Regions from separate parts of the Paenibacillus sp. NPDC093718 genome, predicted to be linked through region 3. Evidence: riboswitches for the same ligand, from Rfam matches in the RefSeq annotation. Region 3 holds a riboswitch; each other region holds the start of a gene.
What was found. Region 3 has a riboswitch for cyclic di-AMP ahead of ACQKPA_RS22080 (universal stress protein). Riboswitches for the same ligand answer to the same signal wherever they lie in the genome.
Positions count from the first base shown of each region.

Region 1: linked by a shared signal. The riboswitch ahead of ACQKPA_RS31540 (C40 family peptidase) and the one ahead of ACQKPA_RS22080 (universal stress protein) in region 3 are both predicted to bind cyclic di-AMP.
Region 2: linked by a shared signal. The riboswitch ahead of ACQKPA_RS00905 (C40 family peptidase) and the one ahead of ACQKPA_RS22080 (universal stress protein) in region 3 are both predicted to bind cyclic di-AMP.
Region 4: linked by a shared signal. The riboswitch ahead of ehuB (ectoine/hydroxyectoine ABC transporter substrate-binding protein EhuB) and the one ahead of ACQKPA_RS22080 (universal stress protein) in region 3 are both predicted to bind cyclic di-AMP.

Region 1 is NZ_JBNNUS010000018.1:51,960-59,123, forward strand. It holds gene ACQKPA_RS31530 (M1 family metallopeptidase) at 1-1,212, shown strand, start outside; gene ACQKPA_RS31535 (hypothetical protein) at 1,224-2,051, shown strand; cyclic di-AMP (ydaO/yuaA leader) riboswitch at 2,399-2,538, shown strand; gene ACQKPA_RS31540 (C40 family peptidase) at 2,542-3,015, shown strand; gene ACQKPA_RS31545 (C40 family peptidase) at 3,451-3,924, shown strand; gene ACQKPA_RS31550 (GNAT family N-acetyltransferase) at 4,064-4,564, shown strand; gene ACQKPA_RS31555 (c-type cytochrome) at 4,726-5,082, shown strand; gene ACQKPA_RS31560 (4a-hydroxytetrahydrobiopterin dehydratase) at 5,184-5,498, opposite strand; gene ACQKPA_RS31565 (hypothetical protein) at 5,608-5,901, opposite strand; gene motA (flagellar motor stator protein MotA) at 6,093-6,893, shown strand; gene motB (flagellar motor protein MotB) at 6,877-7,164, shown strand, end outside.
Region 2 is NZ_JBNNUS010000001.1:179,554-186,717, reverse strand. It holds gene ACQKPA_RS00920 (copper homeostasis protein CutC) at 1-211, shown strand, start outside; gene ACQKPA_RS00915 (ROK family protein) at 247-1,200, shown strand; gene ACQKPA_RS00910 (hypothetical protein) at 1,595-2,122, opposite strand; cyclic di-AMP (ydaO/yuaA leader) riboswitch at 2,383-2,513, shown strand; gene ACQKPA_RS00905 (C40 family peptidase) at 2,517-2,993, shown strand; gene ACQKPA_RS00900 (stalk domain-containing protein) at 3,223-4,491, opposite strand; gene ACQKPA_RS00895 (2Fe-2S iron-sulfur cluster-binding protein) at 4,722-5,111, shown strand; gene ACQKPA_RS00890 (AraC family transcriptional regulator) at 5,208-6,065, opposite strand; gene ACQKPA_RS00885 (L-fucose isomerase) at 6,269-7,164, shown strand, end outside.
Region 3 is NZ_JBNNUS010000007.1:306,606-313,769, forward strand. It holds gene ACQKPA_RS22060 (ABC transporter ATP-binding protein) at 1-17, opposite strand, end outside; gene ACQKPA_RS22065 (TetR/AcrR family transcriptional regulator) at 14-646, opposite strand; gene ACQKPA_RS22070 (cation:proton antiporter) at 810-2,054, shown strand; gene ACQKPA_RS22075 (TrkH family potassium uptake protein) at 2,176-3,540, opposite strand; cyclic di-AMP (ydaO/yuaA leader) riboswitch at 3,716-3,863, shown strand; gene ACQKPA_RS22080 (universal stress protein) at 3,974-4,657, shown strand; gene ACQKPA_RS22085 (TrkH family potassium uptake protein) at 4,789-6,084, shown strand; gene ACQKPA_RS22090 (glycosyltransferase) at 6,166-7,164, opposite strand, start outside.
Region 4 is NZ_JBNNUS010000012.1:55,248-62,411, reverse strand. It holds gene ectB (diaminobutyrate--2-oxoglutarate transaminase) at 1-1,264, opposite strand, end outside; gene ectA (diaminobutyrate acetyltransferase) at 1,281-1,793, opposite strand; gene ehuA (ectoine/hydroxyectoine ABC transporter ATP-binding protein EhuA) at 1,819-2,676, opposite strand; gene ehuD (ectoine/hydroxyectoine ABC transporter permease subunit EhuD) at 2,691-3,353, opposite strand; gene ehuC (ectoine/hydroxyectoine ABC transporter permease subunit EhuC) at 3,356-4,009, opposite strand; gene ehuB (ectoine/hydroxyectoine ABC transporter substrate-binding protein EhuB) at 4,011-4,844, opposite strand; cyclic di-AMP (ydaO/yuaA leader) riboswitch at 5,222-5,367, opposite strand; gene ACQKPA_RS28015 (exosporium glycoprotein BclB-related protein) at 5,866-6,765, shown strand; partial or broken gene ACQKPA_RS28010 (SDR family NAD(P)-dependent oxidoreductase) at 6,820-7,164, opposite strand, start outside.

The DNA of each region.
Region 1 (7,164 bases), on a different contig from region 3:
ATCCGAGTGCCCGAAAATTACATTGTCGCCGCGACCGGATTCCCTACCAAGCCTGCCCAAAAATCAAACGGGGAAAAAATTTATCAGTTTTACGCGGATGACGTGCATGATTTTGCCTGGTCGGCATCGCCAAACTTTGTCACGGCAGAAGAAGCATTCTCCGCACCAGGCGTACCCGGCGTCCGCATCAAGCTGTATCTCGATCCAGCCCATAAAGACTTAAAGGAGCGTTACTTTGATGCCGCTAAGTCGGCACTCGCTTCGTTTGGAAAATGGTACGGAACCTATCCGTATTCCACGTTGTCCATCGTCGTTCCGCCGGAATCAGGCAACGGTGCAGGCGGTATGGAATACCCGACGCTGGTCACGGCCTTCGGTGCCAAGAACGATTCGCCGGGTTATGAGCTCGAACGGACCGTCATTCATGAGATCGCCCATCAATATTTTTACGGAATGATCGCAAGTAACGAATTTGAGGAAGCCTGGCTGGACGAGGCCTTTGCAACCTATGCAGAAGAACGAGTCATGGAAAAAGAATACGGTATTACCTCCAATACGGCGGCTCAGGGAGCATCCATTTCTTCCCCTGCACCGCTGAAGATGGAATCCTGGAAATACAGTTCTCACGAAAACTATGCACTGAATGTTTATACGAGGGGCAAGCTGGTGCTGCAAGGCATCGAACGGCAGGTCGGTCCACAGATGATGGGCAAGATTATGCACACCTATGCCCAAAAATACCGGTTCAAGCATCCAACCACATCTGACTTTCAGAAAGTCGTCGAGCAAGTAAGCAAAACGTCCTGGCAGTCGTATTTTGACCAATATGTATATGGAAGCCAGATGGCGGATGTCGCCATCGACGTGATCAAAACCAAAAATAAAGGCACGGCTGAAAATCCTCGATATGAGTCCACGGTCCAGATTACGAGCAAGGACGGGGATATCAGCGATGTGCCGATCGTGTTCGCCTTTGAGGACGGCAAAACGGTGGAACGAACCTGGAGCGGCAAAGACGGCAAAGTTGCTTACACCCTGGAGTACAGCTCTCCGCTCGCCTGGGCCATGGTTGATCCGAAGTACTCCATCGTCCTAGAGAACAAACACATTAATAACTATATGAAGGCAGGAATGGATCCGACGGTGGTTACACGCTGGAATCTCAGTATTACCAAGCTTGTGGAGACGCTGTTCGGCAGCCTGTCATGGTGAGGGGGGAGCACATGAAAAGTTACGCAGGCCAAGGGTGGACCAGTGTTAAAGACCAGCTATACGTCTCGATCCTGCTCTTCTTATATCGTTTGCTGTGGGGATATTGCCTGTACCGTCTCGTAAAATCGGCAGTCGTCCCCCTGCTGATGCGATATCCGGATTCCGCCCCTAACGAGCTCAGCCGTCTTTTATTCTTCTACGAGGGCGAGATGAGCTTATCCTTGAGCAGCACAGTACACACCTACGGATGGCTTCTGGCCGGTTTGCTCCTGATCCGGATGAGCCTCACCCCGCTCATTCGGGCTGGCATCTTCTACAACCTTCACCAGGAAGCCAAGGGCGAGCGCGGTTTATTCTTCTTCACTGGCATGCGGAAACTGTGGAAACCCGTAACGCTATTCTATCTGGTTGAGCTTATTCTCACCCTCGCGCCCGGTTACTGGATTCTGCCCAAAATCCTCCCGATTCTGCTGAATGGAATTCAGGAGCCTGTTCTGCTGCTTCATGCACTGCCCTATGCAGCTGGCTGGTTCTTGTACGCCTATCTGATCCGCTTGTTATTACTCTATATGCAATTTGGCCGTACAGGCGATTCCAGCATGATCAGCTCGATCCATGCGCTCTTCCGCCGCTTGGGCATGGCAATGCTGTTATCCATCACCATCAGTGGATCCGCCTGTGTCATTCTGCTGCTCCTGAGCTCGGCCTCGCTCTTCTGGGCCGGGTTGATCGGCTTAATTATTCAGCAAGCCTCTTATTTCCTGAATGGACTTTTCCAAATTTGGGCAATGTCCGCTCAATATCATTTGTGGAGAGATTCCTCCTCACAGCATCCTTAATGGTTACAATTCGTCACCCTAAAATAATGAAACATGCTCGCGAATAAGCTGTAATCGGAAGCGACACGTTTCTATCCCGGGCTTGATTTTACAGAGAATAAGAGTTCTTTTATCCTCCATATTACAAATTTCTGAACGCCAAATTACAAAAAAACCTGTTTCCCCAAGAGGGGGACAGGTTTTTTTGTTTAAAAATAATCTTTCCTCGTTTGCCAAATTGTTAATACTCTGCTAAAATAACGAATATGTTAGTAACAACTTTGTCATCTTTACTGTAACTTTTTATTGGAACGATGTAATTCGCTAACTATGTTGGAACGTCAAACGTCAATGAATGGGTTCATCAACATTTTAAGGAGCCGAATTCCCATAACGATATGGGAAGCGGGGGATCCGTTTTGGGTGAATTGATCTCGCAAGAGAGGGATCATAGGGGACCTTCAACCGAACCCTTAAGCTAACCTCGCAGGCAATGGAAGGGGCTTTTGTTTTGAAAAAGAAGTTAACGGCTGTTTCTCTAGGCCTCGCACTCGCACTCACATTAGGGACCGGAAGCGCTTTCGCCGATTCCAAATTAAATACTGCAATCAAACCAGCCATTGGTGTCTCTTACAAAACAGGTGGAACTACAACGAATGGTTTTGACTGCTCCGGATTCACCAGCTATGTTTACAAGAAGCTTGGCCTTAGCCTGCCCCGTACGTCTGCAGCTCAATACAAAGTAGGTACGGCCGTATCCAAGAGCAACCTGAAAGCTGGCGATCTCGTGTTCTTCAACACATCCGGTAGAGGTGTATCTCATGTGGGTATTTATGTCGGGAGCGGCAAATTCGCTCATTCTTCATCTTCGCGTGGTGTCATTATTAGTCCGCTGAGCCAGAGCTATTACGCCAACCGATATGTAGGCGCTAAGAGAATTATGAGTCAGAATACGTACAAATCCGTAGCTGTAAACTACAATTAATGTTGGAACTTAATTGATTTACTCTTACAAGAAAGCCCTGGGTTTATGAGATTGTGCCGATCTCATCCAGCGGCTTTTTCTTTTGTTTATTCTCTCTATACCTTTATAACGTTCAGGACAACGAAAAAGTTCCCGCTTTTCGAAAAAAAATGAAATTTATTATACAAGTTCACTTCACTTTGCCATGTCTTCACATCTTCTATCCTTTATATACCCTTCTCTCCCTTCATTAAACACCCATTTTGGAAAAATATTGATTTTTTTATTGCTTCGACAGCTAATGCTATTGAAAAATAGCGAAATCCATCAAGAAATAATTGCCAATCTCGCTTGCTGTCTGCTAGAATGGACGCAGTAACAACTTTGTCATTAATGTAAGTGCTTTAATATATAGATTGCTATGCCTCGCGGCAAACGAAAAAGGAGCTTACCATGCTGAAGAAAACATTATCGACAGCAGCCCTAAGTATCACGCTGCTGTTCACTTTGGGCGTTGGCAGCGTGTTTGCTGATCGTGCGCTGGATCAGGAAATCGATAAAGTTCTAGGTACAAGATACAGCTACGGCGGTACAACCACGAGCGGATTTGACTGTTCCGGCTTCACCATGTATGTTTATGCTAAACTCGGTCTGAAGCTCCCGCATCAATCCGGCTCTCAATTCGACATGGGGACAAGCGTGTCCCGTAAGGAGCTGCGCGCTGGCGATTTGGTGTTCTTTAACACATCGGGCCAGGGCATCTCCCACGTCGGCATTTATGTCGGTGATGGCAAATTCGCCCATGCTTCCTCCAACCGCGGCGTGGTTATCAACCGCCTGGCAGAGGATTACTACGATCAGCGATACGTGGGTGCAAAGCGTATCATGAGTGATGATAAGTATGAAGAGTCGGTCGGTGAATCATCCTAAGCTATAGAGGCTATTCTTCCCTATACATACTGCTTGCCCGTTAAAGGAGCCCTTACCTCTCTTTTGCGGGCTTTTTTGATGCGACTTGGATGTTCGTAATATGGTTATTATTTATGCAGACGATAGGAGGACTTCGCAAATGGATGCCACACCGATTACATTTCACGCCGTAGTCATGCGTGAAGAGCACGCCAAAGAAATATGCGCTTGGGCCTACCCTCCTCCCTATAATATCTATGGCTTTCTTCCCTGGGAGCAGATGAAAGGGCTTGAGGTGGAGTTTGGCGATCCGGACATTCGCCTGGGACAGTACATCTCGGTTCTGGATGAGCGGGAGGCCCTCTGGGGATTTGCCCAGCTGTTTCCGATGCATGAGGTTACACGAATTGGACTTGGCATGCGGCCTGATTGGTGCGGGCGTGGAATGGGTAAACGATTTATGCAGTCGATTGTCCAGGAAGCCAAACGGAGGCGGCCTGCCGACGAAATTGACCTTGAGGTAATGACCTGGAATGAGCGAGCAATCCGCGCTTATCAAAGGGCAGGCTTTCACATCACCGATACGTATGAGCGGCTTACGCCAACGGGCAACGCCCTTTTCCACTGTATGGTGTATGAGCCCCCGGCAAATGAGGAATAGTAATCTTTGTCTATATGAAAAAGCACAATTTTGTGTACTTTTTATGAAGCTACGCCGTATAGTTGCTTTTTTTGTCACAACTGGCTATGCTGTCTATGGATGTTGGTTTATAATGGAGACAAGTGCAAAAGTGCAGTATACATAGAAGGGACGATATGACGATGCAAAAATGGATCATGAGCGGATTGTTCTTCGTCGCATGTGCGTTGGCTATCGCGCTGATGTTTACGCTCCCAGGTAAGGAACAGGTAGCTCAGGAAGAGAAGCCGACCATGCCGGAAGTGACTCTCGATGCAGCCGCAGCGGAAGCCACACTGAAAGCAAGCTGCATTAGCTGTCACGGCGACCAACTTCAAGGCGGCGCTGGGCCGGCTTTGAATCAAGTAGGCGGACACATGGATGCGGACGCGATTTTCAACGTTGTAACCAAAGGTCGTAAGGGAATGCCTTCCTTTAAAGACCAACTTAAACCTGATGAAATCGCAAACATCGCGCTGTACCTTGCTGAGAAAAAATAAATCAGCTTAAACGCAAAACACGCTTGCACCTGGAGTTGTTCCCGGTGCAAGCGTGTTTTTTACATATTCGGGGCCTCTGAAGGGATTAATGGTCTTCCCTTCTATTGTGCCGCCTTGCCATCCTTCGAACGACTCTTCTCATAGGCTTCGTTAAACTGCTGCGCTTCCTTAATATCCACAGCCGTAATGCCACCGTCGTCCCAAGAAGTGAGACGAAGTGTAACGACTTTATAATCTATGGTGATGTAGGGGTGATGTCCGAAAGCTTCCGAAATAGCTGCCACTTCATCAACAAAAGCGATTCCCTTCATGAAGGAGGAGAAGGTATACTTTCGTACAATCCATCTCCCTTGTTCAAATTCCCAACCCTCAAGCTTTTCCAGATGAGCCTCTACTTCTTGCTGCGTATAAAGCATCTTTTATCTTCCTCCCCGAAAAAAACCTATCTTAAAGCCGACTAACACGTAATATGGGCTATCTGTCATCTATTCTATTCTGCCCTGTATCTGTTGATAACTGGAGTGATTACACAAGGGCCACAAAAGCCAACTCTTCTTCACCAATCAAAATATGTATTCGATGGTTCGTCTGATCATGCATGACCACGCCGCTGCCAACGTTAATCACCGGCTCTGTGCCAAGCGCATAAAACAAATCCTCCGCCAGCGCCTCATGAACCTCATTTTGCTCGGCTTCACCCAGATTGCCCCAATCCTCAGCTTCCATTTCAAAGAAGACATAGCTGTCGGAAATTCGCCCGACCGCCTCGGTTAGTTCTGCCAGAATTTCGCCATAATCCCTTCCGTGCTTAACGCCCATCTTAATCACTCCTTTCCTTGCCGTACTTAGCTTCGTTTCCCTTCCTTCCATTATACCGGAAATTACAACTAAAAAAAAAAGCCCGACCTGACGATAAATAGGATAACGCCCCACATAAGGGGCCCGGTTCTCCATGAGAGCCGTTCTGACGAATGGATTCGTTATTTTATTTCTCACGGATGAGGTGTGGTATGGAAATTTCAACAATTATAGGCTTAATAATCGGTATCGTCGCGGTACTGGTGGGCATGATCCTGAAAGGTGCCTCCCTTCTCGCTTTGTATAACCCGGCAGCCTATCTAATCATTCTTGGCGGTACGGCAGCAACTTTATTCATCGGATTTCCGCTAGTCGAGCTGAAAAAGATTCCGAAGCTGGTCAAGATGACCTTCGTGAAACAGAATCTGATGGACAAAACGGATATGATCAAGCTGTTTATGGAATGGGCTTCGATCACACGCCGTGAAGGACTGCTGGCTCTGGAAACTAAAGTCGATGAGATTGATGACAGCTTCCTGCGTAATGGGATGCGCATGATCATTGACGGCAACGATCAGGAATTCGTACGTGATGTATTAATGGAAGATATTAATGCCACCGAAGAGCGCCATCGTTCCGGCTCATTGATCTTCTCCCAGGCCGGTATGTATGCACCTTCCCTCGGGGTACTTGGAGCCGTTATCGGTTTGATCGCTGCACTATCCCACATGGAAGATATGGGCGAACTCGCCCATGCCATCGGGGCTGCGTTTATTGCTACCCTGCTCGGTATCTTCACCGGTTATGTCATCTGTCACCCGATTGCGAATAAACTCAAGCGTCTATCCAAACGCGAGGTTGAAATCCGCCTGATGATGGTAGAAGGCTTGCTGTCCATTCAATCCGGTGTATCCACCATTGCAATCAATCAAAAGCTCTCCGTGTTCCTGACACCGTCCGAACGGGCTGAGCTCAGCGAGAGGGAGGCTGGTGCTAGTGAGCAAAAAGACTAGACACGAGCCGCATGAGGAGCATGCCGACGAATCCTGGCTTCTTCCTTACGCAGACCTACTGACCTTGCTTCTGGCCCTGTTCCTGGTGCTGTACGCCATGAGCGCGACGGATGCACGCAAATTTCAAGAAATGAGCGAAGCCTTCAGCGTTGCTCTCACTGGCGGAACCGGGGTGCTGGATTACAGTAAAACGGAATCCAGCGATGATCCGCCTAATATTAAGGATCATAAAGCGACATCCCCTTCCATTCCCGCAACAACACCTGACCAA
Region 2 (7,164 bases), on a different contig from region 3:
AAGAATTCGGGAGCTCGTAGAACATACGGCAGGAAGCGAGCTTAAAATATTGGCAGGCAATGGCCTGAAGTGGGAAATCATACATGAATTTATCGACCAGACCGGCGTGATCGAGGTGCATTTCGGCTCCGCTGTCCGGTATGGCCGATCAGGGCTGAAGCCCATTGATCCGGTTGAGCTGCGATCATTGGCTGACAGCTTACATCAATAGAAGTAGCAAACCTATCGGAAACAGGTGAACAAAAATTGCAAACCGTATTGAATAAACAGCAAGAATTTGTGGTTGGCGTTGACCTTGGGGGTACGAAGATCGCGGCAGCGCTCTTTGATTCCGAAGGACAGCTGCTGTACCGGGAGCAAATGGAGACGGCAGGCGCGCGTACGGCCGAGGAAGTGGTCACGAGAATTACGAATATGATTCGCAGCGTCTCGGGCGGCCAATCGCTCCGAGGGGTTGGCATGGCTTCGCCGGGAACGGTTAACAGCCGGGAGGGCATTGTCATTCATGGGACGAATCTGCCGGAATGGACGAATGTTCCCCTCAAAGCATGGATGGAACGTGAGCTGCATACGGAAGTTCAGGTGCTGAATGATGCTAATGCAGCCGCATGGGGAGAGTATGTAAGAGGTGCTGGAAGAGGGGCGACGAACATGGTGTACGTGACGCTAAGCACCGGTATCGGTTCAGGCATCGTGCTGGATGGGAAGCTGTTCCTGGGCAGCAGTTCCTTTGCTGGGGAACTGGGACACCATATCATTGATCCCAGCGGTCCGCAGTGCAATTGCGGCAGCCACGGCTGCTGGGAGGTGTTTGCTTCAGGAACGGCCATCGGTCTTGAGGCTTCCCGCCGGATGCTCTCCCAACCGAGCGTCATAACAGAACTGGCTGCAGCCGATTCGGGGGTGAATGCCAAGCATGTGTTTGAGGCAAAACGTCTTCATGATCCTGTAGCCGTCGAGGTCATCGACCGTGCTATTTATTACATGGCGCTTGGATTGGTTAACGTCATTCACAGCTTTAACCCCGATCGCATCGTCATTGGCGGGGGTGTGAGCAGAGCAGGTGAGCTGTTGTTCCCGCAGCTGCGGGAAATGACGGATAAGCTGGTCATGCCATCCTATTTAGGAACGTACGAGATCGTTCCGGCAGGACTTCGGGACGATGTTGGTCTGGTTGGAGCTGCGGCTTTGTTCCAGTAGCATAGGCGTAAAGAGAATGATACGGATAGGATCAATGATGAATAGATACTAGACAGAGAGCGCTCGGAATGACGACGTAGTATCATGTTACCGAGCTAAAGAGAATTAGACAAAAGCCGCCCTTCTGAGGGCGGCTTTCCAATTATTCATAGAGAGCGGGAAACGGAGCGATCATTTTTTTGCGTCATAAGTCCGTAACATGTAACAAGTGATAGGCGTGAACCGTAAGCCGTCATCCGTTTGTGCTGGAGTCGATTTTTTTGGTTCCTGGTTAGGTTTGTTTGTATCCGACAAACAATAAACGGTTGCTCGCACTTTCCCGCCCGCCGGCGGAAACCGCCGGCTCCAAACCCGCACGTGGGGTGACCTGCAGGCTTGGAGCCGGCGGCTTTCGCTATTCCATGTACTTGGATGCGTCAAACGTAATCAGGGACGTATGATTGGCATGTTCAATCAGCGAAGAGAGCTTGGTTACTTCGCGTTCCTTCTTGCGGGCTTGCGCCTGATAAGCCTCCGGATCATATAAGGCGACGTTGAACAGCGTTATGGCACCGTCTCCGCTGCCACGGCTGCTCTGGCGCTCCAGCTTCTTGCGGGAGCCGAGATGGGCAAGCTGTCCGATATCGCTGCGTATTTGTTTGGCCAGCTCGATCGCTTCCATGATCGTAATGTCGGAGCCGTCCCAGGGAATAGTCTGCGTGGTATTGGAGATTGCCATCAGCAAATCCAGCTTCCTATAATCCGCCGCGGCCGCTTCGATTTCTTCTGTAATGGCATCCACGCTGCGCGTAGGGTATTCCGCCGTCTCCCCTTTTTCAATGATCGTGCTGCTGTTGTTCAAGCGTTCCGACATCAACTGATTGATGAGACGGTTAATTGCTGCCCGGACAGCTAGTGCTTCTGCCATCGTAATTTGACTCATAAGTGATAGATCACCTCTTTAATTTCATTTCTGATTGTGTAAACGCATAGAGTTGTAAAAAGTTGCTAGATTATTTAAAAAAGCAGCGCGAGAAGGTAAACAGAGTTACATAATTGTCATGACTGAGTGAGACGGTTAACCAATATCCGGCCAAAATTCTTCATCTTTACGACAGCTCCAAACATAAAACGATAGATTTTTAGGATATGATTGACAGCATCCTTGCTTGTATACTATATTAAGAGAAGGTTACAAAACGTTAATGAATTTTGCCGAATTTCGTTTGTGAAAACGGGGGAACCGTCTTGGGTGAATTACTCTTGTATAGAGAGTATAGGGAACCTTCAACCGAACCCTTAGCTAACTCCGTAGGCATCGAAGGAGAGAACATATTTTGAAGAAGTTTGTCATCACTTTGCTAGGGTCTGCAATTATTTTTTCTTCTGGTGCCGTTTCAGCATTTGCTGATCAACAACCGAATTTTCAGTATCAAGTGAAGCAATTGGTAGGAACTCCATACAAATGGGGCGGAACGACCACCAGCGGGTTTGATTGCTCCGGATTTATACTGTACATGTTTAGAAATTTCGATATTGATCTTCCGCGCACTTCCCAAAGCCAGGCTAAAGCGGGCGAACATGTGGATCGCGAAGATCTGCGGGTTGGAGATTTGGTATTCTTCAATACGAGCGGCAGCGGAATTTCCCATGCAGGCGTTTACATTGGTGACGGACAATTTGCGCATGCTTCCAGCAGCAAGGGAGTCAGAATCAGCAAGCTTAGCGATTCCTATTACGAGCCGCGTTATGTCACGGCACGTCGTGTTTTGAGTCAAGAAAACTATGCAAAGCTGGTAGGAAGCGCAAGCTAATTGGATTACGCAGCCGTTTAGGGTACGACATACATAATCAGAAAGCCTGACAAAGGGATGACCTTGTCAGGCTTTCTTTTTTTAGATATCAGAAAGTATAAACTTCGAAGCTTGTGACTTCCTGATATCGCAAGAAAAACTTCTACTAACTGCGGTCTGTCATCTGTGAAAGTACGTCGATAGACGTTTTTCTTACTATAAGTCTATCATCCCACATGGGGGTGTTCGGTTACTCCTTAACAACAGAGGCATTCACGGCAGCTTCCATTCCATTATCATAGAGACGGAACAAGCCTAGGCGCCAGAAAGCAGCACCTTTCAGGTCGTAACGTTTGGCCAAGCCGAGTTTATCGTCCACGGAAGTGGCGGTTTCGCTGCTTAAACTGATGCCAAGCAGGAGCTTGTGCTTCGGGACGCCTGCTTGGAGTGCCAACTGGATCGCTTGGTCTACCAGGCTGTTCGGTTCGGGAACCTGAGATTTGGTTCCGACCGGATTGTACTGATAAGCCATAACAATCAGGTCATCAGCGATGGAGGCCAGCGTCTTGTAATCATATCCTTTATAGGCGCTGTTCAATGGCGGCACCGCTAAAGACAGGGCAACGTCATTCGGCAATGCCGCTTTCAATTGCTTGACATAATCATTGAGCAGCTTCTGCTGCTTCACGGCATCCAGTTTAAATCCGAGCCCTTCAAAATCAAGCACAACGCCGCCGAATCCGTTCTCCGCTACCGCGGCTGTGATGCCTTCAATGGACTTTTGGCGGAGGTTGCCGTCGCTCAGGACTTTGGTTAATTCGCCGTTTCCATCCAAGGCATAGACCATAAGGTACGGTTTAATCTCCTGGTCCGCAGCATCGGCAACAATCGATTGCGGCGTAACGTCTCCAGCCGAAGCGGGAAGGCGGTACTCATCCCCTTGAAGCGTGAACTGACCCTCGCGATCGATGCGGCTCCAGCCAAAGGCGACAGAATTCATGGATCCCACGAGATCCCGTTCTTGGAAAGATTGTAATGCATAGAAAGCTCTCAAATGCATTTCGCGCTGCGGCGATACGAGGGAGACTGTACGAGTCGACTGGTTCCAGCCGACATCAACGCCGAATTGGCTGCTGAACGAGCTGAGCGGGATCAGCACACGGCCTTCCCGCTCCATCGGCGGAGCTGCAAGCTTCACTTTTTTTCCATTGACGGTTGCGCTCGTGCTCCCAACTTGAAGTAACACTTCTGTCGATTGGCCTTTCACACTGCCAATGGCCTTCACGGTTTGCGTCTTGCTATTCCACGTGATTTGAATGCCCAGTGCTTCTCCAACCGTCCGGAATGGGACGTAGGTAACCCCTTTGTCTACCCGTGGAGCCGCATCGAAGGTAAGCGCAACGTCATCCAGCTTTACCGAAATGGCAGGCGCAGCCTGTACCTGGCTGATATGCGGTGTGGTTAAGGATAAGGCAAGGACGGCAGCGACAGCTGTTTTACCTATTCGTTTATGCAGCATGCTTTTTGTTTTCCCTCCAACATCATAAAATAATAGAATGATTTTTATAGAATTTGGAAAGTGCTCTAGCATACGCTAGTATAGCAAAATTTTCATAGAGTTCCAATTCCATGATGTCAATGTCATAGAATAGATAAGAGTAAGCATGTTGATTTTTTAAACTTTCCAGTATAATAAATGAAGGATTTGATACATAACCTGATGATGACATGCATAGGGGGATAACGCGCGTGTTTAAATTCTGGAAAAAGAAAAAGGGCAGGGATAGCGGAGACAAAGCCTCGATCCCTGCAGCGGAAGAGATAATGGAAGCCGTACCGGATCCGATCATTGAGCTTGCAGGCCGCGAGGTTCGCCGCAGCGTGGCGCCTGTTCTTGGCATGACGGTGCTTGATCTGGCCGAGCGGAATGATGTGGACTGGAACTCTTTTTGCAAAAGAGGAACTTGTGCGCGCTGCCGCTGTATGGTAGTGGAGGGAATCGAGTATTTGTCCGAACCTAATCTGGCCGAAGAACGCCGCCTGGATCCGGAAGAGATCGAAGAAGGCTATCGTCTGGGATGCCAGAGCAAGATCGAAGCGGTCGGTCCCATCAAAATCAAGCATGCCCCATACTTTTGACGACATAGAAGGACAAATAACAGAAATATTTAAAAGCAGGCAGCCGTATGATCGCGGCTGCCTGCTTTGTTGATAGGAAAACAAACTTAAATCCCTTCACTCCACGGCCATTCTGCTCTGTTCCCGGAACGAGCTCGGCGTTTGACCGGTAATTTTTTTGAATAACATGGAGAAGTACTTATCATTGCCGTAACCGACTTGAGAAGCAACCTCATGTACCGGCATTTCGGAATCCGCCAGCAGGCGCTTGGCCTCTTCAATCCGGCGGGATATCAAGTAATTGAAGGGGGAATCGCCGACTTCTTTTTTGAACAGATGGGATAAATAATGCTGACTGACATACATCGTATCGGCAATGTCCTTGAGACTGATGCTCTGGGTATAGTTGGTGTCGATAAAGTGTTTGGTCCGCAGCGCGATTTCATTCTTGCCTTTCAAGGACTCGAATTGGTGTTTAACGTCCACAATGCGATAGATTACGGTAATCAATGACATCAGCAGGTTGGTGCTCAGCGTTTCATATCCCAGCACCTGCGAATCGCATTCACGGAGGATCTCGGAAAGATAGCTCTCCACCTTATAAGCGTATTTCTCGCAGGATATGACAGGCTCCACGTAGGCCGGGAGCAGCATCCCCTGGGGAACCCCTTCGATGTGAAGCGAATCCACGCCGCAGTAGATCACCTTGAAAGGTCCGTCCGTGATGGATCTCTCCTCGTGAGGAATGCCGGGGTTATAAATCGCGACATCGCCTTTGTGGAGTTCGTATATTTTTCCTGCAATTGTGAATTCTCCGCGTCCTTCTACTACATAGATGATCTCGCAGAAATCATGAATTTGCGGCGGTCCATAAAAGAAGTCCTCGTCCACGACCTGCCCGGCAAAGAGCAGCTGGGGATTTTTGATGAAGCGGAAGTGATCGCTTTTGCTATGCGAGATTTCGATCTTTGGCACGGTCTTGTCCCTCCTGGAAAGCAACATCCTCTACCTATTATAATGCAAAACGCCCTTTCATGCGGAAATCGTTTACATCTGCTATTCGGGATGGTTCACTGTCTTGCTGAAATTAGGATCCGATATAACAAAATAGTGGGTTATCTCTTGCACCAAATAATCTTACAATGATGTCATAATCCTTATAGGGAGGCGTGACATACATGACAATTGAAAACGATTACAGATGGCGGGACGGGTTTCCGAGAATCGGGATTCGCCCTACGATAGATGGAAGACGGAGAGGGGTTCGCGAATCTCTCGAGGAACAGACCATGAATCTGGCCAAGGCCGTCGCCGAGATGTTGACGAAGGAGCTCAAATATCCGAATGGCGAGCCGGTTGAATGCGTGATTGCGGATACGTGCATCGGCGGAGTGGCCGAAGCGGCTGCAGCCGCCAAAAAATTCAAAAATGCCGAAGTCGGCCTAACCATAACCGTTACGCCTTGCTGGTGTTACGGCACCGAGACGATGGATGTCGATCCTTCGCGACCGAAGGCGGTATGGGGTTTCAACGGAACAGGACGTCCAGGCGCGGTTTACCTGGCCGCCGTATTGTCGGCCCATGCCCAGAAGGGGCTTCCTGCTTTCGGCATCTATGGCGAAGACGTTCAGGATGAAGGGGATACCCGTATTCCGGATGACGTTCAAGAGAAGCTTCTGCGTTTTGCTCGGAGCGGCTTGGCTGCAGCGTACATGCGCGGACAATCGTATTTGTCCATGGGCTCGGTGTCGATGGGCATCGCCGGCTCGATCGTGGACGACAGCTTCTTCCAGGAATATCTGGGCATGCGTAATGAATATGTGGACATGAGCGAGTTTACGCGCCGCTTGGAAGAAGGCATTTATGATCCTGAAGAATATGAACAGGCGCTTGCTTGGGTGAAGGAGAACTGTACGGAAGGACCGGATAACAATCCGGATCATCTCCAGAACAGCCGGGAGCGCAAGGATCTGGAGTGGGAAACCGTCGTCAAAATGACGCTGATCACCCGCGATTTGATGATCGGTAATCCGCGTCTGAAGGAGCTCGGCTTCGAAGAGGAAGCTCAGGGCCA
Region 3 (7,164 bases):
TCTCTTACTTCGATCACAACGCTCCATCTCCCTTCGGCGTATTAGACACCGCAAGCATGCCGGCGGATAATAACTCGACTAGCAATTCGATCGTAGATGTAAATTGCTCCTCTCCAATCTCTTTTCGGTGCAGCGTAAGCAGTGCCAAGGATCTGATCATGCCCACGATGGATTCGGGTGCCGTACCAGGTAAAATGCCAGCCTTCTGCCAAGTCGTAATCACAGGCAAAAGCGCGTCTTGATCCTCCGTAAAGTTACGCTCCAGCAAGTCTTTCGGCAGTTTCCTGAACAACAGTTCCATCTCTCCGCGATCCATCATCTGCCGAAGCAGCGGGCTCTCATCCATCATCCCCAGTGAATATAAGAGAAACCGTTTAATGCTTTCCTTACTGCAGACCTCTTCAGGAGGGAATAAATCCAGAACGGCATTGCGAATTCGCTGCTCCTCCTCCAGAATCAGTTCATAATATAATTCCTCTTTCGATCCGAAAAACATGTAGAACGAGCCTTGGGCAATGCCGGCGGCCTTCGTCAGATCTTCAACGCTTGTTTTGCGAAGACCCGCCATTTCGAAATGATGGCGTGCCTCCGACAGCAGTTTTTGGCGAATCCATTCACGTTCTTCATCCGAGAACTTTTTGGGCATGCTGCATTTCACATCCTTAATCAGATCATTTGTGATTATATGAATAATTTTATTTTATATTCATAAAAATACTCCCTAAAGTCCGGCATGTCAATATATTTGGTGTTAGGGGGTCTTTAGGTTACAATAAATGGGGATTTAATCCTTTGATGAGGGGTGCCGTATGCATCATTTTAATGAGGTTTTCGTTCAATTGCTGATTTTGCTTGCGATATCGATGGGTGTTATCGCGATAGCCAAAAAAATGAATCAGCCTTACTCTATTGCACTTGTTATTGTAGGCCTGCTGCTTGGTTTGATCCATGTGCCTGTGTTGGATGAAGCCGAATCGTTTATAACCCAATCGAATGTGTTTCAGGCGATCATTATCTCCCTGTTCCTGCCTATCCTTCTTGGAGATGCAACATTAAAGCTTCCGTTCTCGCATCTTCGTAAACAAGGAAAGCCGGTGATTGCCCTCGCGTTTGGCGGCACCTTGCTCTCTTTCCTTCTTATTGCTCTAGCCATGTATGGGTTTTTGGGATTGCCTCTTATTGTTGCATTTACCTTCGCAGCTTTGATGAGTGCCACGGATCCGATCAGTGTCATATCCATCTTCAAATCTCTAGGTGTACCGAAGAAAATTGTAACCATCATCGAAGGGGAGTCGCTGTTTAATGACGGAATAGCCGTTGTGTTATTTCAGATCTCCTCTGTTTATTTGCTCACGTACATGGAAATGGGTTGGGCGGGAATAGGCAGCGGTGTATTGCTCTTTTTGAAGTTTAGTATTGGCGGAATCGCTGTTGGAAGTGTATTAGGGTATTTGTTCTCACAGCTCATTCGCTTCTATGATGATTATCCGCTGGAAATAGCTTTCTCTATGCTCCTGTTCTTCGGAAGTTTCTTTATTGCCGAGCATTTCCATGTATCAGGCGTCATTGCCGTTGTCGTGGGCGGCTTGATTTTTGGCAGTTACGGAGCGCGCATCGGGATGTCGGATACAACCAAGATGAACATTAATTCGTTCTGGGACGTCATCACGTTAATCGCAAATTCATTGATTTTCTTAATGATCGGTCTAGAAATCAAGCATATTAACTTCGCGGATAAGTGGGCGTTAATCGGAGCAGCCATTCTTATCGTTCTAATCGGAAGAACATTGGCCGTCTACGTAAGCCTGTACTTCCTGAAATCCTTCCCTTCTTCATGGAAAGTGGTTTTGAATTGGGGAGGGTTAAAAGGCAGTTTGTCAATCGCTCTCGCCTTAAGCTTGCCCCCAACCTTCGACGGACGCGATGATATACTCGTACTCACCTTTAGCGTTGTCCTTTTCTCACTTCTCGTTCAGGGGTTAACCATCAAACCTTTGGTTAAGAAGTTTGGATTAGTCAGCCCCGTGAAGGAAAAAGACGGGGCAGATATGTAAGAACCCTCCGTATAAGCAAAACAGAACATAAAACGAGAATAAGGTTCAGCCCCGGAGTTCGAATTAAACTACTCCAGCTGAACCTTATTTTTTCGTATCCCGAATTGCGGATCGACCACTCTTAACCAATAAGCACTTTCTCTTCAGGCAACCGGTATTTTTGTTTGACTACTCTTTGCGACAGCGCGAAGGCCAGCGTTAAGGGGCCGAGTCTGCCGATGTACATGGTCAAAATGATGACTCCTTTACCAAAAGGAGACAGCTCAGGCGTCAATCCCATCGATAGGCCAACGGTGCCGAAGGCTGAGGTCACTTCGAACAGAACTTCCATAAAATCCTTTTGCAAGCTATGCTCGCTTATGGTTAACAAGAATGTAGCGACAATCACAACGCTCACTGAGATCACCATGACGGCTATGGATCGGAGGATAATCGATTGGGGGATGCGTCGATTTAACAACTGCACGTCCTGCTTCCCCTTAATAATACTAATCAATGTGAATAACAGTACGGCAAATGTATTGGTTTTGATCCCGCCTCCCGTGGATCCGGAGGAAGCACCGATAAACATGAGGAAAATCATGAAAAATTGAGAAGTCGTCATCATCGCGGCTATGTCGATGGTATTAAACCCGGCCGTACGAGTCACCACACCTTGAAAATAAGCCGCCCATACTCGCTCTCCCCAGCTCAAAGAGCCAAACGTATGGGAGTTGAACAACTCAATAATGAAAATAACGATAAACCCGGCTAAACAAAGAAATGCTGAGGTCGACAAAACGATTCTTGAATGAAGGGACAGCTTATTCCACCTTCTATGCTTCCATAAGTCCAGTACAACAGTAAATCCAAGCCCGCCAATGATAAAAAGCAGGGTGATGACGATGTTGACCAGCGGGTCCCCCACATACCGGCTCAAACTGTCTGACCAAAGACTGAAGCCAGCGTTATTAAATGATGAGATGGAGTGGAACACCCCATAATAAATAGCTTGCCCCAAGCCCAGTTCCTCCTCCCAACGAACAATTAACAAGGCTGCTCCGACGAACTCGATAATGAGCGCAATCAGAAAAATACCTAGCGATAGCCTCACTACGCCTTGCGTTGATAATGCGTTAGTGGATTCTTGGAGGAGCAGACGATTTTTCAGTCCGATTTTCTTTCCAAGCACAACGGCGATCAAAACTCCGAAGGTCATGAAACCAAGACCTCCGACTTGAATCAGGCACATGATCATGATTTGACCAAAAAGGGAAAAGTCGGTTCCTGTATCCACTACGGCCAATCCGGTTACGCACACTGCAGATGTTGAGGTGAACAAAGCGTTTAACCAACCTACACCTTCACCTGATGACGATGATATGGGCAAGGCTAACAAGATCGCGCCGATTACAATCGGTGCGGCGAAACCAAGAAGGATCAGACGTGAAGATGATAGCTTAAACTGTTTTAATGATTTTAGCGGCTCCGATTTGCCTTTAGCCATCCTATATTCCCCTTTCAGATACGACAGACCATGAAACCCGGTAGACTTCTTTGCGTAGTATATACCATAGTAAAGCATAGGTTCTGCTGCAATCCAAGGATATGATGTTGTTTACTTATCGGTAACTGTTTACTTTCAGCATGTTTTAGCATAATATTTATTACGATAAATTTCATACGCATGAATGCTTAATCCTCTATGAGGAACGGGGGAACCAACAAAGCGACTAAGCTTTAGGGGTGAATTCTTTCTGGATAAGAAGGAACGGGAACTCTCAATCCCGAATCCGACAGCTAACCTCGTCAGCGTCTTGGGAAAGAACACTCTTACTACTTTGACTTGTCCATGATCCGTACAGCCAAGGCCTAGAAGCAGATTTTTCTCTGCCTCCAGGCCTTTTTTGTTAAAGCTGTTGTGCTTAGAAAAGAAAGGAATGATTTCTCTGCTTAATAATGAAAAGATACTGGTATGCGTGTATTACGGTCCAAACGGAGAACGTCTCATCCGCCGAGGCGGCGAATTAGCCAGACTTCTTCAGTGTCCCCTGTTTGTGTTGAGCGTTATACCCTTGCGTGAAGATGAGTTAGATCAGGCACAAGAAAGGTATATGGCTGAGTGGCAAATGAAATGCGACGAATATGGGGCAACCTTCATTGTCAAAACGAATGAAGATCGCAAGGCTTCAGAAATCATAGCGGAAACCGCCAAGAATCATCAAATTACCCAGCTAATTATCGGACAATCCGGTCAAACGCGATGGCAAGAAATTACGCGTGGCTCGTTTGTCAACGAACTCCTAAACCAGATAGGCGAAACGGATTTGCACATTGTAGCGGTTCAAAGGATGGATGATCCAATAGCTGACACCCATGAACGGGGAATTCGAGTCACTGTGTTCAAAGAGGGTTCTCATTATCTGCTTGGCAATAAGGAATCCGGGGGCGATCCAATAGCCGATGGTCTATTTTTCAAAGAACTAAATACCGATTTCGACACCGGCTTGCTGAAAATAAAAACCGATCATGACATCCAATACTTGAAAATAAGTCACGGAAAAGTGGTAGACCCGTCTTTTTTCCAAAACAGAGAAATGTATGAGAAACACAGCGATCAATAAAGGATGGAGTGGAACTTGTGCGTAAACCATACATGAATTCGAACAACCGAAATACACAACATTCCGCTCCTGACACAATGGAGTTGTTTATCAACAAGCTCAAAAAAAATATGAGTCCCCCTCAACTCGTCATGCTTGTCTTTTTCACTTTAATAATAATCGGGACCACATTGCTCGCGCTTCCCTACTCTTCCTCCACCGGGAGGTCAATTGGTCTGCTGGATGCCTTATTTACAGCCACCTCCGCAATATGCGTAAACGGACTGGTTGTCTTGGATACCGGTAGTGTTTTTTCGACTTTTGGACAAGTCATTATTATGATGTTGATCCAAATTGGCGGGCTCGGCTTTATGACCTTTGGCGTCATGGTCGCCATTGTTCTGGGGAAGAGAATTGGGTTGAAGCAACGACTCATTATACAGCAAACCACCCATTCGACCTCGGCACAAGGTTTGGTTAAATTGTCAATGTATATGGTGCTCATTGCATTCGCGTTTGAAGCATTAGCTACGATTGTCCTGACGCTCCGCTGGCAACAGGACTTCGGGTGGGGACAGGCAGCTTATTACGCCCTTTTCCATTCCGTTTCGGCATTCAACAATGCCGGATTCGCCCTGTGGTCTGACAGCCTTTCCCCCTTTGTCGGCGATCCGATCGTCAATATTACGATTGTCTTGTTATTCATCATTGGAGGTCTAGGCTATATCGTCATTGTGGATGTATTCCAAAAACGTTCATGGAAGAAACTTTCGCTTCACTCCAAGGTTGTCTTAGTCGGGACAGGAACGCTGTCCCTGCTCGGTTTTCTATTTATATACTTTTTGGAGAGCTGGAATCCGTCAACCTTTGGCCAATTGAGCGAAAGCGAACAAGTGCTGGCTGCTTTTTTCCAAGGCATAACGCCTCGAAGCTCGGGGTTTAACACGATTGACATCGGTAGTATGCTGGCGGCTTCTCAGTTTTTCATTATTATTCTGATGTTCATCGGTGCTGCTTCCGGAGGAACAGGCGGCGGTATTAAGATCAATACGCTTGTTGTACTCATACTAGCTACGATCCAAACCTTTCGCGGGGGTGGTCAAATCCATGCCTTCAAGCGCAAAATAGCTGGAGAAACCGTCATGCGCGCCCTGGCCGTTGTCATGAGTTCTTTGGTGGTCGTGCTGGGAGTTTCCCTGTTGCTGACCATCTCTGAAGGAATGCTCGAAGAACATTTCTTGGAAGTGTTGTTTGAAGCGACCTCAGCATTTAGCACCACTGGATTGTCGATGGGATTGACAAGTGAATTGTCCCCCGTGGGGAAAGTCATTGTAGCGATAACGATGTTTGCCGGTCGTCTGGGTCCCTTAACACTCGCTTACGCATTGGCTCAGAAAAAGCGCACATCCAAAATTGGATACGCGGAAGATCATATCTTGATTGGGTAACTCAGGGTTCCCAATCAAGAATTTTCTTGTCCATGAATACCTTAACTTTTGGTTCACATATCCCTTGTATAAGGAATTTTCTCAAAAGTGATCATGCAACCGTCTCTCGATAAATTCTACAGTTCGATCAACACCTCTCTCCCCTAAAATTTTGTCTGACAGTGCCATTGCATTGGCTCTCAATGCTGAATGACTTGTTAGCTCCGCTATTCGCTTAGCCAAACCGGCCACAGACATTGATTTTTCAGGAATCGGCTTGGTCGATACACCTAACTCGTACATACGCTTGGCCCAGAAAGGCTGATCCGCATTGAACGGGGATATGGTCATCGGCTTCCCTGCTCTCAAAACGGCCGCTGTCGTCCCTGCTCCACCATGATGAATAACGCCTGCAGCTCGCGGAAACAGCCATGCATGCGGTGCTTCCTGTATACACAGGATGTTCTCGGCCCCACCGGATACTTGCATTCCACTCCAGCCAACCAGAATGATGCCGCGTTGCCCCGTTTGTTGTAAAGCCTGCATAGTCATCTCGAGCACATGATCCGGATGCTTTAGAGGCATGCTGCTATAACTGATAACGATTGGCGGGGATCCTGACGCCATAAAAGACTCCAGCTCCCTTGGCGGGTCCCAATCCGTATCTTCCAGAAACCAAAACCCTTCCATACAGACTCGATCCTTCCATTTTGGGTCAAATGGCATTATCGAAGGACTGCAACCGTAAAGCACTGGAATATCGCGTCCGTTTACGTACAGATCATCGGAGAATAGACTTCGCGGAGGTAAATTCAACGTCTCGCTTCTCCATGTATTCATCAATTTTTTGAAGGATAACAGCATGAAACGGTTGAGATGGTAGCTTTTTTCATTTAACCATCGATTCCTGAAGGTGAAAGGTAAAATGGGATTGGTGAAAGCACCTGTCGGTGCAATGATCGGAATCGGATGAGCAGCGAATACGGGAATATTCAGCTTTTGTGCAATATCATATCCAGCGAATGCTTTGGGATGGTAGATGAGGCCGTCCGCATCTTGAGAAGCGGTCCACAGGTCATTGAGCATTTGCTGCATCATAGG
Region 4 (7,164 bases), on a different contig from region 3:
GTTTCATACTGTTCTCAAATATCCCCAATCCCTGTGCCAATGTGTTCATTTCAATCGTTAGTGGCGGCATCAGCTTTGCCACTTCGCTGTACGGACCGGACGTTTCCATAATCAGTCCATGCTCGAAGGCCATCTCGGACAGCCTGCCCGCGAGCTCCGGTTTATCAAAAGCAACCCCCTGAATCATGCCTCTGCCGCGGATTTCGCCGCCGAGCTGGGGATAATCCTTCACAACGCCTTCCAATGATTGGCGAATCCGATTTTCCCTGATGCCGATATCAAGCTGGAAATCTTTCGTTTTCCAATAATTCAGCGCTTCGGCCGCGGCAACGAATCCGAGATTATTGCCCCGGAAGGTACCGTTATGCTCCCCCGGCTCCCATATATCGATCTCCGGTCTGATCAGCGTAATCGCCATCGGCAAGCCAAAGCCGCCAATCGATTTCGAGAGGCATATGATATCCGGCTCAATGCCGGCATCATCAAAACTAAAGAACGGCCCGGTTCGGCCGCAGCCCATCTGGATATCATCCAAAATCAGCAGCATTCCCTTATCCTTGCAGATGCTCGCAAGCTTCTGCAGCCATTCCCGGCTGGCGGCGTTCAATCCGCCTTCGCCCTGCACCGCCTCGACGATCACTGCGGCCGGCAGCGGAATGCCGCTTCCCGGATCATCCAGAAGCTTCTCCATATATGCCATCGTATCCACGTCGTCACCAAAGTAACCGTCATACGGCATAAACACGGAGTGGCTTAGATCCACGCCGGCACCCTGGCGCTTGAAGGAGTTGCCGGTTACCGCCAGCGATCCCAGCGACATGCCATGAAAGGCATTCGTGAAACACATAACGGTGCTGCGCCCTGTTACTTTACGGGCGATTTTGAGCGCGGCCTCCACGGCATTCGTTCCGGTCGGACCGGGAAACATCACCTTGTGATCCCACCCGCGCGGCTTCAGGATGACCTCCTGAAAGCGGGTCAGAAACGTTTCCTTCGCACCCGTAGCCATATCCAGGCTATGCGTGACGCCGTCCTTCAGGATATAGTCGACCACCTTCTCGCGAATCTTCTCATTGTTATGTCCGTAATTTAAAGCGCCGGCTCCCGCAAAAAAATCAATGTATTCATTGCCCTGCGTATCCCACAGCTTCGCATTCCGGGCCTTGTCAAAAACCGTCTGAAAGCTCCGGCAATAACTTCTTACTTCCGATTCCAGCTTGTTAAACACAGTAAGCTTCGGTTTCTCCATGACTTGGTTGTCCATAGTTCCCTCCATTTGTTTAAATGTCATTGAAAAAGGGGCCAATCACGAATAACGGCTCATCTTCATGGGACGTTCCATCGGGGAACATCTCTGCTCCATAACCTACGGTTACGGTGCTGGGAATGGATTTCTCCTCGGCATATCCGAGAAACAAACGACGGGACGCCATGTTACTCGGCGATACCGTAGCTTCAATGTAACGGACGCCATGGCATGCCTTCTGATTCATAAGATTTGTCAGCATCGCCTTTGCAACGCCTTGCCTCCGATGCGAATTAGCAACGGCCACTTGCCATACGAACAGCGTCTCCGGGTTGCGAGGAGAACGGAAGGCGGAAATAAAACCGATGATATCTCCTTCATGCTCGGCGATCATGCAGGTATCATGGAAGTAATCTCCAAGCAGCATGTAGCAATAGGGGGAGTTCAGATCAAGCGATCCGGTGTCGCGTATAAGCTCCCACACCCGGGTGCCGTCCCGGGCTTCCGGTCTTCGGTATACAATTTCGGTATCGGTATCCACAGCCATTCTATACAATCACCTCTTTCCAGAACTAATTTCCGTTCGAGCGGAATCGCTGCAGGAAGCTCTGCAGCCGCTCGCTCTGGGGATTATCGAATATCTCCTCCGGCGTGCCCTGCTCAACGATCCTACCATCGGCTCCGAAGATGACGCGGTCCGCGATTTCCTTCGCAAAATCCATCTCATGTGTAATCAGCATCATGGCCATTTCGCCTTCATCCGCAATTTCCCGGATCACCTCCAGCACTTCGCCGACCAGCTCCGGATCAAGCGCCGAGGTCACCTCGTCAAACACCATAACCTTCGGCCGCATGACCAGCGCTCTGGCGATGGCAACCCGCTGCTTCTGGCCCCCGGACAGATTGGACGGGTACATCTTCAATTTGTCGGCCAAACCGACCTTACTGAGCATGGAGACGGCCCGCTCCTCCGCCTCCTCCTTGGATAAACCCAGCACTTTGCGTGGGGCCTCCGTCACATTGCGAAGCACGTTCATGTGCGGGAACAGATTGAAATGCTGAAAGACCATGCCAACATTGCAGCGCATCCGGTGCAAATGCTTTTCATTGGCCCGAACCAGCTTGCCCTTCTCTTCCATATGCCAGAGCAGCTCGCCATCAACCTCGATGGTTCCCTCGGTCGGTTCTTCCAGCGTCATCAGCATCCGGCCCATCGTTGTTTTGCCCGATCCGCTCGGACCGATCACAGCCACCTTTTCTCCAGGCTGCATCTCCAGATCGATGCCTTTAAGCACCTGTAGATCACCAAACGACTTGGTCACGCCGGTATATTTCACAATCGGCTTTGTACCCGTAGCGGTAACGGGATTTCCCTCCTGCTGCGGCACCTTCGACGCTTTTGCTTGCTCATCGATCACAACGGCATTCAATTGATTCCCTCCTTTTATTTTCCACGCTGCAGATTCATGCGTTTTTCCAGCCTTTGCACAAGCAATGAGGCGATATAACTGATGATCAGGAACAGAATCCCGACCATCGTATACGGTTCAAATGCGCGGAACGACTGCGACACGATATTTTTGGCCGTCAGCATCATCTCCACAAGCGTTATGGCGCATAGAATCGGCGTCTCTTTAAACATAACAATCAAATAATTACCCAGTACCGGAATGATCGGCGGCACCGCTTGCGGCAGGATAATACTTCGCCAGGTTTGGGCTTTCGTGTAATTCAGTGCTGTGGCAGCCTCCCATTGTCCCTTCGGCACTCCCTCGATTCCGGATCGGTACACCTCGGACAGATATGTGCTGTAATGCAGCCCGAGACCGATCACCCCGGCATAGAAGGCCGGAATGGAAATTCCGGTAAGAAGCGGCAGACTGTAATACAGGAAGAAGACCTGCACCAGCAGCGGTGTATTGCGAATAAATTCGATCATTCCTTTGGTTATTAGTGACAGCACCTTAAATCGGCTCCGCGCTGCAAAAGCAAGCAGTAATCCGATGATCAATGCCACCGCGAAAGCGCAGATCGTCACCCATACCGTCATTTTTAATGCACTCAAGAGCTGGGGCAGGATATCCCATACATAGTTCCAATCCCACATGACTATAGCCTCCCCGCTGTCCATTTACGCTCCAGCAGTCGAACTGCCAGCGAAACGAGCGTAGCAATGACAAAATACATGAGGAGCAGCAGCACCAGAATCTCGGTCGTCCAGGAGATGTAATTATTGCGGAGCACCATCGCCTGATACGTTAAATCCGCCATTGTGATGAAATAAACCAGTGAGGTGGATTTGATGAGCTCCACAAGCTGATTCCCGAAAGGGGGAAGCATTCGCAGGGACGCTTGAGGCAATATGACATTCCACAATCTTTGCCAAGGCTTCAGATTAAGCGCTACGGCGGCTTCCCATTGTCCTTTCGGAACGGCCAACACGGCGCTGCGAACGATTTCCGAGCCGTATGCGCCGAAGTTCAGCCCGATCGCGAGGATCGCAGCCAGCATTTTCGGAAGCTCGACGCCGATGAACGGAAGGGCGAAATACAACCAGAACAGCTGCACCAGCAAGGAGGTCCCCCGAAAGACTTCCACGTACACGGCTGCCAACGTGCGAATGATCCACAGCTTCGACAGTCGGCATAACCCGGCTGCAAAGGACATCACGACCGCAAGGATGGCTGAAAAGAAAGCAACCACAATCGTGATCTCCGCCCCTTTCAGCAGCGTAGGGAGAAAATCAATCCATGAATTCGGCATGCTATTCCCCGCAAAGCGCAGCGGCCGTCATCTCGCCCGGGAGCTCTTCTTCTGTGAACCCGAACTTCTGCAAAATTTCGAGCAGCTCGCCCGACTCCTTCATTTTTTGCAGCTCCGCATTATAAGCCTCCTGAAACTCGGTATCCGCTTGGCGGAAAGCCGTAGCTCCGTAACCGCGAACGCTTTCGCCGTCGATGACCGGCTGCTCGAAATCAGCCACGCGTTCGATGCTGTCGTCGCTGGCCGAATCCAGCATCGCCTGCAGGGACGGCCCCGTCATGGTAATTGCCTGCACCCGGTCTGCCTGAAGGGCGCTGATGGCCGAAGCCTGATCTGGAACCTGTACGATCCGGTCCGTAGGAATGCCGGACTTCTCCAAATAGCCGATTTCAACGGCTCCGGTCATAACGGCTACCTTGGCCTGGTCGTTCTTAGCAATGTCCTCGTAACTTCCGAGTCCCAGCGGATTTCCCTGCTTCACCGCAATGGCTTCCCCGATGCTGTACTCCGGATTAGCAAACAATACGGCAGAGCAGCGATCCGGATTAATGAACATGCCTGCGGTAATTAGATCAAACCGCTCGGCCTGAAGTCCGGCAACCAGCGAACCGAATTCCGTAAGCTCTCCCCTCATTTCCTTGATGCCAAGCCGCTCCAGAATAACACGGGCAATCTCGACCGCTTCTCCAGTGAGTTCCCCATTGGCCTCTTTGTAGGCATAAGGCTTCTCATTCGCAAATCCCACGGTGATATACCCCTGCTCAATGGCTTGCTCCAATGTGCTCCCTTTGTCGCCGCAAGCCGCAAGCGACACCCCCATAATCAATGACAACATCAGTACAACCACTCTCTTCAAAACTTTCCACAACCTTTCATTATGACTTTGCAATTCTTAAAAACGACATGTTGAAATTATCCATGTTAACTCATATGTTAACTGGGATTTAAGGGTATTCAGATACCTTGCATGGGTCGGACCTTCAGGGAAGATGATTCATCCATCTCCTTCCACGCTTAAACCCAATGCCATCTGACCGATTTAATTGGTTTTGGTTAAACATTTGCAGGCCTTGCCCCTCCTCTTTAGCAGAATACAAAAAGACCACCAAACAGGGGATCTAGACATAGCTCCGCCAGCAGGGGGTCAAAAAATAGAGAAAAGGCCCCTAAAGAGAATTAAGGGCCTTTGTTATGAACATCCATTATGTATGCAAGACCCATCCACTGCTGACGAGGTTAGCTGACGGACTCGGGTAAGATGGTACCCTACACTCGTGATTCCAAGTGACTCGCCCCTGGTGAAACTGGTTCCCCCGCTTTCCGGAAAATGTATGCCGGAAACTAAGCGTGTGTCCATGATAAAGGGAACTTCAGGAAAAGTCAAACCCCTTTAACCGCTTTTTCTGGAAATTCAGAGGCGGAAATGCCGTTCTTCCAGGGCCTATGAAAAGCATGAAAAATGCCTCATTCAAGCCTCTTCCCCAACGATACAGGAATTTTATCCCAGTCTCGTTTTTCGCTATATAGCAGGCATTTGACATACCTCCCTTACTCATTCATGTGGTGGATCGTTTATGCCATGAATTACATTCGGATTGTGAAAGCTTTCCCCACACATTTACGGCGCAAATACGGCGCAAATTTTTTTTTGAACCGCTGCGTACAGAGCCTATGAATATCGTAGGGCAATCCGAGATTCATCCTATAGTTTTGCTATTCGTCAATAGATGAATGCCTCCGGGGCTAGCGTACATTCTGGAAATTATAGTTGTTTATCTATCATTTATGCGCTATTAACCCATGCCGTACCGAGAGTATTTGCGTAGTATAGAACAAATCTAAAGGAGGTGCTTCATTTGGAACGTTCTTCTAGAAAGAGAAAATTGTGTGCTCTTAAAAAAATAGAGAAAAAAGTCATTCATGCGAAGAAAAAGCATTGCCCGTCTCATGGCCATGGTGATCATAAAGGCCATGGTGATCATAAAGGCCACGGAGGTCGTAAAGACCATGCTTGTATTGTTAAAAAGCGTCGATGCCCAAAAGCTATCCGTGGACCGGTAGGTCCTCAGGGTCCTATCGGACCGGTCGGACCTATCGGGCCTGTGGGACCTGCCGGACCGACAACCGGTATTGCAGGACCTGCTGGACCTGCTGGACCTGTCGGGCCTGTCGGACCTGTTGGACCTGCGGGACCTACTGGAGCTACTGGAGCTACTGGGGCAACAGGAGCAGCCGCCGGAGGAGCCATCATCCCATTCGCATCCGGCATACCGCTTGCTCTGACCACCGTTTTAGGCGGATTAGTCGGATCCGTTGGTCTCGTAGGATTTGGTAACTCGGCCAATACGTTTACGCTGGCTGGCGGTACGATTGACCTCACTGGAGCAGCTGGTACTCTGCTTAACATGGCGTTTAACACGCCACGAGCTGGTACTATCACTGCACTGTCCGCTACCTTTAGCACTACTGCGGCGCTTTCCCTGCTGGGAACCACGGTTACGATTACAGCACAACTGTACAGCGCACCAGCAACGAGCAATATTTTCACACCGATACCAGGCGCTCTTGTTACGCTGGCTCCGCCGCTCACAGGCGTCGTAACCCTCGGAACAGTAAGCAATGGCTTCGTAGAAGGCCTGGCCATTCCGGTGCCGGCCAATACACGCCTGTTAATGGTATTCTCGGCAACCGCTGCCGGCACAACTCTTGTCACTGCAGTGGCAGGTTACGCCAGCGCTGGCGTCAACATTATATAAGCTTCAGTTTCCTGTAAAAAAAGCCCCGATTTTTATATCGGGGCTTTGCTTCATTTATACGGCTGTATATCCGCCATCCACCAACAAGCTCGTGCCTGTAATGAAGGACGCATCTTCACTGGCGAGAAACAACACGGCTTTGGCTACTTCTTCCGGTTGCCCCAAGCGGCCCATCGGATGAAGGCCGACCAGATGCTGGGTGATCGCTTCCGTTCTTCACTGAATTAGAGGCGTATCGATATATCCCGGACATACGGCATTGACCCGGATCCCTTTAGGAGCATAGTCCGCGCTCATCGACTGGGTTAACAGCTTAACGCCTCCCTTAGCGGAAGCATAGGCGGTAACGCCCGCTTTTCCGACATGGTTATGGATCGATCCGCAGTTTACGACCGCCCC